Regions from separate parts of the Bradyrhizobium cedriense genome, predicted to be linked through region 2. Evidence: predicted binding sites of a transcription regulator. Region 2 holds the regulator's gene; the other holds the start of a gene.
The links. The regulator LexA, encoded in region 2, represses DNA repair genes until DNA is damaged. The targets are predictions, from matches to a motif close to TGTTCNNNNTGTGTTCNG.
Positions count from the first base shown of each region.

Region 1: ACYCVF_RS09990 (PA0069 family radical SAM protein) is a predicted target of LexA. The motif match lies at 2,350-2,367, and genes of this name have one in related genera.

Region 1 is NZ_JBTSWB010000002.1:800,496-805,531, reverse strand. Features, by position in the region: gene ACYCVF_RS10000 (ribonuclease HII) at 1-607, opposite strand, end outside; gene ACYCVF_RS09995 (VOC family protein) at 685-1,140, opposite strand; gene ACYCVF_RS09990 (PA0069 family radical SAM protein) at 1,165-2,328, opposite strand; gene ACYCVF_RS09985 (phosphoketolase family protein) at 2,538-4,952, shown strand; gene ACYCVF_RS09980 (acetate/propionate family kinase) at 4,957-5,036, shown strand, end outside.
Region 2 is NZ_JBTSWB010000008.1:229,526-234,561, reverse strand. Features, by position in the region: gene ACYCVF_RS28970 (ComEC/Rec2 family competence protein) at 1-591, shown strand, start outside; gene ACYCVF_RS28965 (hypothetical protein) at 711-1,145, opposite strand; gene lexA (transcriptional repressor LexA) at 1,702-2,403, opposite strand; gene ACYCVF_RS28955 (molybdopterin molybdotransferase MoeA) at 2,580-3,791, opposite strand; gene ACYCVF_RS28950 (hypothetical protein) at 4,022-4,216, opposite strand; gene ACYCVF_RS28945 (HAD family hydrolase) at 4,368-4,991, opposite strand; gene ACYCVF_RS28940 (alpha-hydroxy acid oxidase) at 5,007-5,036, opposite strand, start outside.

The DNA.
Region 1 (5,036 bases), on a different contig from region 2:
GCGTCACCTTGGCGACAATGGACGCCGCGGCGATCGACAGCACGATACCGTCACCGCCGATCACGGCCTCGCACTCGCATTCGGTGTCCAGCCGGTCGCGGCCGTCGACGAAGACGTGCCTGGGCGTCTCGGGCAGCGCCACCACGGCGCGCTTCAGGGCCCACAGCGAGGCACGCAGGATGTTGTCGCGGTCGATCCGCGAGGGCGAGGCGACGGCGACCGAGACCTGCGCGGTGGCGCAGATCTTGTCGAACAGCTTCTCGCGCTCCTCGGCGGTCAGCCGCTTGGAATCATCGATGCCACGCGGAATACGGTCGGGGTCGAGAATCACCGCCGCTGCCACCACGGGACCTGCCAGCGGGCCGCGGCCGGCCTCGTCGCACCCGGCGACCGGCCAGACGCCGCGCTTGATCAGCGCGCGCTCGCGGCGGAAGGTCGGCGGAGCAACGGCAATGATACCTTTCTTGCCGACAGGAACCTTCGGAGCCTTGGCCGCAGGCGTCTTCGCCGCAAGCATCTTGGCCGCGTTGGCAGGCGCGGCCTTCTTCGCAGCCTCCTGTTTCGGCGCGTCTCTGGCTGGGTTCTTGGCGGACTTGTCCCGAATCATGGCCGGGATCGTGCGCAAGAGGCTTCGTCAGCGCAACCGGGAACCCAGGATAATTCCCGTTATTCAGGCCGACCGTCCTACTCCGCCAGATGCACCCGGCGGTCCTCGCCCACTTCGATGCCGGGCGCGACCACGACCTCCCAAGGATGGCCGTCGGGGTCGGCGAAGTAGCCGGAATAGCCGCCGTAGTCGGTCTCGTGCGCCGCCTTCAGCAGCGCGGCTCCCTTGTCGACTACGAAGGACAGCACCGCGTCGACCTCCTCGCGCGTGGCGCAATTCCAGGCGAGCGTCGTGCCGCGGAAGCTCGTCGGCCTCGCTTGGCCCGGCAAGTTCGCATCGGCCGCGAGCTGATCCCACGGGTACAGCGCGAGCACCGGACCGCCGGTGTCGTAGAAGGCGACCGCCTCGCCGGTCGCCTTCAGCCGACGCGAAAAGCCGAGCGCGTCGTAGAAGGCAATGCTGGCGCGCATGTCGCTCACACCAAGCGTGATGACGGTGAGCCTCGGCACCGGGGCCGGCAATTCCTCGCTCATGACACACCTCGCTCGCTTCCCGTCTCAGAACAGGCTGAGCTGATCGCCGTTCCGCTTCGGCCGCGCGAAGTGATCCGTCGTCAGCCGGGAGCGACGCTTGTTGAGGCCGAGCCTGTCGCAAGCGATCTCGAAGCGGCGGCCGATCGTCCAGGCCATCGGCCCCGTGCCCTTCATCCGCTCGCCCCATTTCGCATCGTAATCGCGCCCGCCGCGCATGTCGCGAATCAGGGTGAAGACGTGGCGATAGCGGTCCGGATAGTTCGCCATCAGCCATTCGCGGAAGAGATCGCGCACCTCCAGCGGCAGCCGCAGCAGCACGTAGGAGGCTTCCTTGACGCCGGCATGGGCGGCGGCATCGAGGATGCGCTCGATCTCGGAATCGTTGAGCGCGGGGATCACGGGCGCGACCATCACTGTGGTGGGAATGCCGGCCTCCGAAAGCAGCTTCAGCGCCTCCAGCCGCTTGGGCGGTGTCGAGGCCCGCGGCTCCATGGTGCGCGCCAGCTTCGGATCGAGCGAGGTCACCGAGATCGCGACCTTGGCGAGGTTGCGCTTGGCCATGCGTGCGAGAATGTCGATGTCGCGCATCACCAGCGCCGATTTGGTGACGATGCCGACCGGATGGCCGGCGCGTTCCAGGACCTCGAGGATACCGCGCATGATCTTCCGCTCGCGCTCGATGGGCTGGTAGGGATCGGTGTTGGTACCGATCGCGATCATCCGCGGCTCGTAGCCAGAGGCGGCGAGCTCCTTCTCCAGCAGCGCCGGCGCCTCGGGCTTGGCGAACAGTTTCGACTCGAAGTCGAGCCCCGGCGAGAGGCCGAGATAGGCATGGGTCGGCCGCGCGAAGCAGTAGACGCAGCCGTGCTCGCAGCCGCGATAGGGATTGATCGAGCGGTCGAAGCCGATGTCGGGGGAATCGTTGCGGGTGATCACCTTGCGCGAGGTGTCGATACCGACACTGGTCTTGAACGGCGGCAGCTCTTCCAGGCTCTGCCAGCCATCGTCGAAGGCGACGCGGGCCTCGGCTTCATAGCGGCCGCTGGCGTTGGACTGGGCACCCCGCCCTCGCCTGCGCGCGCGGTCGATGGCGACGCCAAGCTCGGGGAAATCTGAAGGCGCACCCGCCGGCTCGGAGGGCGCCGTGACCGGCGGGTGCTTGAGAGCATGTGAAGATGCTGGACTCATGAAGCCAAGATAGCATGACAAAGGAACAAATCAAGAACACAAACAAAAAACGTGAAAACAACCCCATGCACAGTAGCCGCCCAAACTTCGGGCGCACGCCTTTGACCTCACGCAACACCCCTGTCACCGCGATCCGATTTGATCCCGCGACGGATCGATCGCGCCGGAACAAAGTTGGTGACGATCGCTGGGTGAAGGTCGGCAACAACATGACAAATCAACAACAATCGGCTGCCGCGAGCAGCGACCTCGATCTGCTCGATCGCTATTGGCGCGCCGCGAACTACCTCTCCGTCGGGCAGATCTACCTGCTCGACAATCCGCTGCTGCGCGAGCCGTTACGGCCCGAGCACATCAAGCCGCGTTTGCTGGGACATTGGGGCACGACGCCCGGGCTGAACTTCATCTACGCCCATCTCAACCGCGTCATCCGCGCGCTGGACCTCGACGTCATCTATGTCTGCGGCCCGGGCCATGGCGGCCCCGGCATGGTCGCCAACACCTATCTGGAAGGCAGCTACAGCGAGATCTATCCCGACATCGCGCGCGATGCGGACGGATTGCGCAAGCTGTTCAGGCAGTTCTCCTTCCCCGGCGGCATCCCGAGCCATGCGGCGCCGGAAACCCCGGGCTCGATCCACGAAGGCGGCGAACTCGGCTACGCGCTGGTCCATGCCTATGGCGCGGCCTTCGACAATCCTGATCTGATCGTCGCCTGCGTGGTCGGCGACGGCGAGGCCGAGACCGGCCCGCTCGCGGCGTCCTGGCATTCGAACAAGTTCTTGAACCCGGCCCATGACGGCGCGGTGCTGCCGGTCCTGCATCTCAACGGCTACAAGATCGCCAATCCAACCGTGCTCGGGCGGATGCGGGACGAAGAGATCCGCGATCTCTTCCGCGGGTTCGGCCACGAGCCGCTGTTCGTCGCGGGCGACGATCCCAAATTGATGCACCAGACCATGGCGGACGCGCTCGACGTCGCGCTCGCCAGTATCCGTTCGATCCAGCAGCATGCCCGCGACGGGCGGGAAAGCGTCGAGCGGCCGCGCTGGCCGATGATCGTGTTGCGCAGCCCGAAGGGCTGGACCGGACCGAAGGAAGTCGACGGCAAGAAGGTCGAGGGGTTCTGGCGCGCGCATCAAGTGCCGGTCAGCGGCTGCCGCGAAAATCCGGCGCATCTGAAGATCCTCGAAGACTGGATGCGCAGCTATGAGCCCGAAAAGCTGTTCGACGCGAGCGGCGCTCTCATTCCCGAGCTTCAAGCACTCGCGCCCGAAGGTGTCAGGCGCATGGGCGCCAATCCACATGCCAATGGCGGCCTCCTGGAGAAAGAGCTGAAGCTGCCGGACTTCCGCCGCTTCGCAATCGAGGTGCCGCAGCCCGGCGGCTCCACGGCCGAAGCGACGCGCGAGCTCGGCAAATTCCTGCGCGACGTCATCCGCCTCAACGCCCAAGAGCGCAATTTCCGCATCATGGGCCCGGACGAGACGGCGTCGAACCGGCTGGATGCCGTGTTCGAGGCCACCGAACGCGTCTGGATGGAGCCGATCGAATCCTACGACGTGCATCTCGCCCAGGACGGCCGCGTGATGGAGGTCTTGAGCGAGCATCTCTGCCAGGGCTGGCTCGAGGGCTATCTGCTCACCGGACGGCACGGCTTCTTTTCCTGCTACGAGGCCTTCATCCACATCGTGGATTCCATGTTCAATCAGCATGCCAAATGGCTGAAGGTCACGCGCGAACTGCCGTGGCGGCGCCCGATCGCCTCGCTCAACTATCTCCTGACCTCGCATGTCTGGCGCCAGGACCATAACGGCTTCAGCCATCAGGACCCCGGCTTCGTCGACCTCGTCGCCAACAAGAAGGCCGACATCGTCCGCATCTACTTCCCGCCGGATGCCAACACGCTGTTGTGGATCGCCGATCACTGCCTGCGCACCTACAACCGCATCAACGTCATCGTCGCCGGTAAGCAGCCGGCGCCGCAATGGCTCTCGATGCAGGACGCAGCGACACACTGCGATGCCGGCATTGGTATCTGGACCTGGGCCGGAACGGAGGATGGAAAGGGCGAGCCCGACGTGGTGATGGCCTGCGCCGGCGACGTGCCGACGCTGGAGACGCTCGCGGCCGTAGACCTCCTGCGCAAGGCGCTGCCTGATTTGAAGATCCGCGTCGTCAACGTCGTCGACCTGATGACGCTGCAACCCAGGAAGCAGCACCCGCACGGCCTTTCCGATCGCGACTTCGACGGCCTGTTCACCTCGGACAAGCCCGTGATCTTCGCCTATCATGGCTATCCCTACCTGATCCATCGGCTGACCTACAACCGTACCAATCATGCCGGCATGCACGTGCGGGGTTTCGCCGAGGAAGGCACCACGACGACGCCGTTCGACATGGTCGTGCTCAACGAGCTCGACCGCTACCATCTCGCGATCGAGGCGATCGAGCGCGTGCCGGGGCTCGCGACCAAGGCGGCGCATGTGAAGCAGCAATTCCGCGACAAGCTGATCGAACACTCCCGCTATATCCGCGAGCACGGCGAGGACATGCCCGAGATCCGGGACTGGGTCTGGCCCAACAGCGCAGGCGGGACCACGCCCGCGGAAGCCGGAGACTGACGCCATGCCGGACACCGTGCTCGTGCTCAACTCCGGATCGTCGAGCATCAAGTTCGGCCTGTTCGACATCTCCGCGACCGCCCC
Region 2 (5,036 bases):
TGGTGCGGGGTCCTGGTGCTGCTGGCAGCGATCCTCTGGGGGCTGTCGGTGCGGCAGCCCGACATCCTGATTGCCGGGGATGGCCAGAGCGTTGCGGTGCGGAGTGGGGATGGGCGCCTGCATGTGATGCGTGCGAGCAAGGACGGCTTCCTGCTGAAGGAGTGGTTAGCTGCCGACGCCGATCCGCGCGATGCCGCCAACGCCTCGTTGGCGAGCGGTGTGTCGTGTGACGAGTCCGGTTGCGTCACTCCGCTCGCAGACGGGCGGCTGGTCGCGCTGTCCTTGCGTATCGATGCGCTGGCGGACGATTGCAGCCGCGCCGCGCTGGTGGTGACGGCGTGGCCCGCGCCGCCGGATTGCGCGGCGATGGTGGTCGATCGGCCGCGTCTCGCCAGTCAGGGCGCGCTGGCCCTGACGCAGAGCGGTGGCGGATTCTCGGTTAAGGCGGTGAGGACGCGGGGCGCGAGCCGCCCCTGGCTGCCGGCCGGTGCCGGCGATGGGGATTTCGGCGGCAGCCTTGCGCCGAGGACGGCAGTGTCCCGCAACCGGGACGCAACACCGTCAGAGACGGACTTGCAGGCTGACGATTGAGAACGGATATGGTGGCGGTCCGATGGCACTCCGTCGGACGCAAATCGGACCATCTCGCCGGCCTCGGCCGGCGATGGCATTTCGATCCTGGCCCTCGACCGTTGGCCGGGGCGATGACGTCAGCCGATCGGCTGGCGCGTGATCGTCGGCCGCGTGCCGGCGACGATTTGCGGCTTGTGCTCGCGCTCGCCAACCGTCTGGGTCACCGGCAATTGCAGCACGGTCGCGCGCTGGCCTTCGACGAGCTGTGTCACAAGCACGTACTTGCCGTCGGGGAATTCGATCGCGTCATGGTGGCGATCGGGAATGTGCGGGTCGATCTTGCCGAACTTGCCGACACGGGAGTTGACGGTGCGTGTCCAGATCCAGCGGTTGTCATAACGAACGTTGTCGGCGAAAGCGAGCTCCGTTCCCGGCAGCAGGCAGACCGCGACGGAGAGATCGGCTTCGGAGGCGAAGCCGCGCGTCGAGGTGCCGCGGAAGGTTGTCGTGACGATGGTCTCGCCGACCTCGGCGGGGCGCGTCGCGACGGCATGCAGGCTGTAGTCACACATCGGGTGCTCCTCATGCGAAGATGAGGACCCGCACCTCTTTCTGAGGCGCAGGCCTCTATCAGGTGGAAGCACGCAACGCTCTGCTTGGTTATGGGCAAATCTGCGGCTGCGTCCGCAAGCCGCGATCACATTATCTTTCCCTAATCCAATAGGAACAAAGCTCGCCTCCGTGCATTCAGGAGCCGCGTTCTTGGCGTTCGCGCTCGCAGCGCGAATATTGCCAGCTCGATTGCGAGGGCCGCGGCTGCACTCGGGGCACTGAGAATTTGGCCGCCGGCCGCAGTGGCCTTGCAGACATCTTACAGACATGGCGACGCATTCGTGCAGCAGCGGTGTGCGACGCTGATGCCGCGACCAGCGGCAGCACGACTGCTCATGGCCGGTCCGGCACGCGGTCATTCCTTGAACCGAAAGGCCGCAAAGCAATGCTGCTTCGTGCGGTGAGCCGAGCATGTCGCGCCGGAAGAGGGGCCGGACAATCTGTGCAGAACCAGAAAGACCATCCGGCCGGGGCGGAGACTCATCCGCTCCAAAGCAGTTGAGCGGCTGGATCCGCTCAGTACTTCCGGTAAAGCCCGATCAGCTTGCCCTGAATCTTCACCCGGTTCGGCGGAAGAATCCGGACTTCATAGGCTGAATTGGCGGGCTCGAGCGCAATGGAGGCGCCGCGCCGGCGGAAGCGCTTGAGCGTGGCCTCCTCGTCGTCGATCAGCGCCACCACGATGTCTCCGGTATCGGCACTCTCGTTGCGCTGGATCAGCGCCATGTCACCGTCGAGGATGCCGGCCTCCACCATCGAGTCGCCGCGCACTTCGAGTGCGTAGTGCTCGCCCGAGCCGAGCATGTCGGGCGGTACGCTGATGGTGTGGCTGCGGGTCTGCAACGCCTCGATCGGCGTGCCGGCCGCGATGCGGCCCATCACGGGCACAGCGACCGGACGCTCGCCCTCGTCCGCGGGCGGGCTGGAGCTCGCGCGTATCTTGCCGAGATTGCCCTCGATGACGCTCGGCGTGAAGCCGCGGCGACTGCCGGCGGCGGCCTGGAGCTCGGGCAGCTTGATAACCTCGATGGCGCGAGCGCGGTTGGGCAGGCGGCGGATGAAGCCGCGCTCCTCGAGCGCAGTGATCAGGCGATGGATGCCTGACTTGGAGCGCAGGTCGAGCGCATCCTTCATCTCATCGAAGGACGGCGGCACGCCGCTCTCCTTCAGACGTTCGCTGATGAACCGCAGAAGCTCGTATTGTTTGCGCGTCAACATCTCGACCAAAGTCCCCCGGTTGATGTCGTTCGATTCCGAGACGAGGAGTTCAGCGATAAGCTGCTACACGTTCGAAACAAATCATGAACGGACACTATATGTTCGATATGTGTTCCGCAACTGCTTAATTTATAGTGAACAGAGCGAAGCTCGCGCGACGCGTGTGGCCGTGTCGCTCAGCCGGGCAGGCGCAGCACCTCACAGGCCGTGCCGGCGTCGGCCCTTGGCGCGAACGGTGCGCGTACGAGAAGTACCTGTGCCGCAGCCAGATTCGCAAGCAGGGAGGAGTCCTGATGGCTGACGGGAATCACGACGAGCGTGCCGTCGCCGCGCGGCTCGAGGCGCGCACGCAGATAATCCTCGCGCTGGTCGTTGGCGCCGAGATCGCTGCCGAGCACCGCGCGCTCGCGGTGATGATGAATCACTGAACGGCCCGACAGCGCGCGAATCAGCGGCACCAAGAACAGGAAGGCGCACACGTAGGATGACACGGGATTGCCCGGCAGACCGATCACGCGCATCGCGCCGAGCCGGCCATGCATCATCGGCTTGCCCGGTCGCATCGCGATCTTCCAGAACGCCATCGCGATGCCTTCGTCTCGTAGCGCCTGCTGGACCAGATCATGATCGCCGACCGAGGCGCCGCCAGTCGTGACCAGGATGTCGGCGCCGCTCTCGCGGGCTCGACGGATGCCGGCCTTGGTGGCCTCCAGCGTATCGGCGGCAATGCCGAGGTCGATGGTCTCGGCGCCCTCGCTGCGGGCGAGCGCGTGCAGGGCGTAGCCGTTGGAGTAGACGATCTGGCCGTGGCTTGGCGCGGTGCCCGGCATCACCAGTTCGTCGCCGGTGGCAAGGATCGCGACCTTTGGGCGGCGGCAGACGGCAAGCTCGGGGTGATTCATGGCGGCCGCAAGCGCAAGATCGCGCTCGGTGAGGCGGGTTCCCTTGCGCAGGAGGACGTCGCCCTCGCGGAAGTCAACGCCGGCGGTGCGGATGTGCCGGCCCATGATCGCGGCTTCCTTGATCGTGACGCGGTTGCCCTCGGCGACCGTGTCCTCCTGGATCACGACGGTATCCGCGCCGTCGGGAATGATGCCGCCGGTGAAAATCCGCACAGCCTCGCCGGCACCGACCGATCCCGCAAATGGCCGGCCTGCCGCAATCTCGCCGATGACCGTCAGCCGGGAATCGATCCTCGCCGCATCGGCCGCGCGCACGGCATAGCCGTCCATCGCCGACATCGCCTGCGGCGGCTGGGTGCGCCGCGCTGCGACGTCGCGGGCGAGCACGCGGTGGAAGGCTGCGTCGAGAGCGACCATCTCTTCCGGCAGCGGCTCTGCACCCGCCAGCACCGCGGCAAGCGCGTCGGAAACGGGCATCAGGGCCAAAGATGAAATCTCCTGCTGGGCTGGCTCGGGCAAACTGGCAGCGAGAGTTCTAGCCGAGTGCCCGCCCAGAGGCAAAATGCGCCGACGCAGGACGATTCATCCTGCGTCCTGACACTTGCATCGGCGGATGCAGTTCAAATGCGCCGCGGCATGATCCGGAACGCGATACAGACTGGTACGAGGATGGCCACGGCGAGCACGAGGAGAACGAGCGCCACGACCAGCATCGGTCAACTCCGCGTCTGCTCGCCCGGAGTGATGTCGGGAGCTTTTGGGCTCTGATCCTTGTCCGGCAGAGGATCGGCCTGGGATTTCAGGTCGGCGGCCTTGCTGATCAATTTGGCGGAGAGGCGCGAATCCGACGTCGTTCTGGCGAATTCGAGAAGCAGAGAGGCCTGTTTTGTGAGGTAGGATTTGCCGAGCACGAGAATGAATCCGATGTAGAAGTCCCAACCGACTCTTAGAGTCCGGAAGAGGTATTCCGTTCCCGGAACTTCGTACAAAAATGCACAAACTGAGTTGGTTCCTCATCGGAGCCCGTTAAGTTCCCCGAACCGGACCTCAGGATCCTTGCGGTCAAATTCCCAAGGACAGCAACGCGCTGCCGACGTCACGCGGCGAGGTCACATGCACGGCGGTCAATCCGCGCGCCCGTGCGCCTTCGACGTTCTCGGCCAGATCGTCGAAGAACACAATGCGCTCCGCGGGGACGCCGATCGCCGCCACGACGTGGTCGAAGGCCTCCGCATCAGGTTTGCGCAGACCGATGCTGGACGACAGGTAAACCTCGCGGAAGTGGCTCAGCAGGTCGGCGTACTCCCTGGAGAAATAATCCACGTGCGGCCGATTGGTGTTGGAGAAGGCATAAAGCGGCATCTGCTTTGCCGCGCGCGGCAACAGCTCGGCGATGTCGGGCATCTCGCCTGCGAAGATCGCATTCCAGCCCTCCAGGAACTGCGCATCCGAAATTCCGATGCCGAGTGAGGCGCGCAGCGAGGCGAAGTATTCCTCATCGCTGATCCTGCCGACCTCGTGCAGCCGGTAGGCCTCATCACGCACATAGCGCGCGACGATGGCTTCCGGCTCGCAGCCGGCATGCCCTGCCCAGCAGGCGATCGCCTTGGAGAAATCGATGTCGAGCACCACGCGCCCGAGGTCGAACAGAAGCGCGTCCGCGCTGCCGGGAGAGAGGGAGGTCATCGTGTCCTTTTCACTTCAGTATCGATAAGGATCGTGGTCGAACAG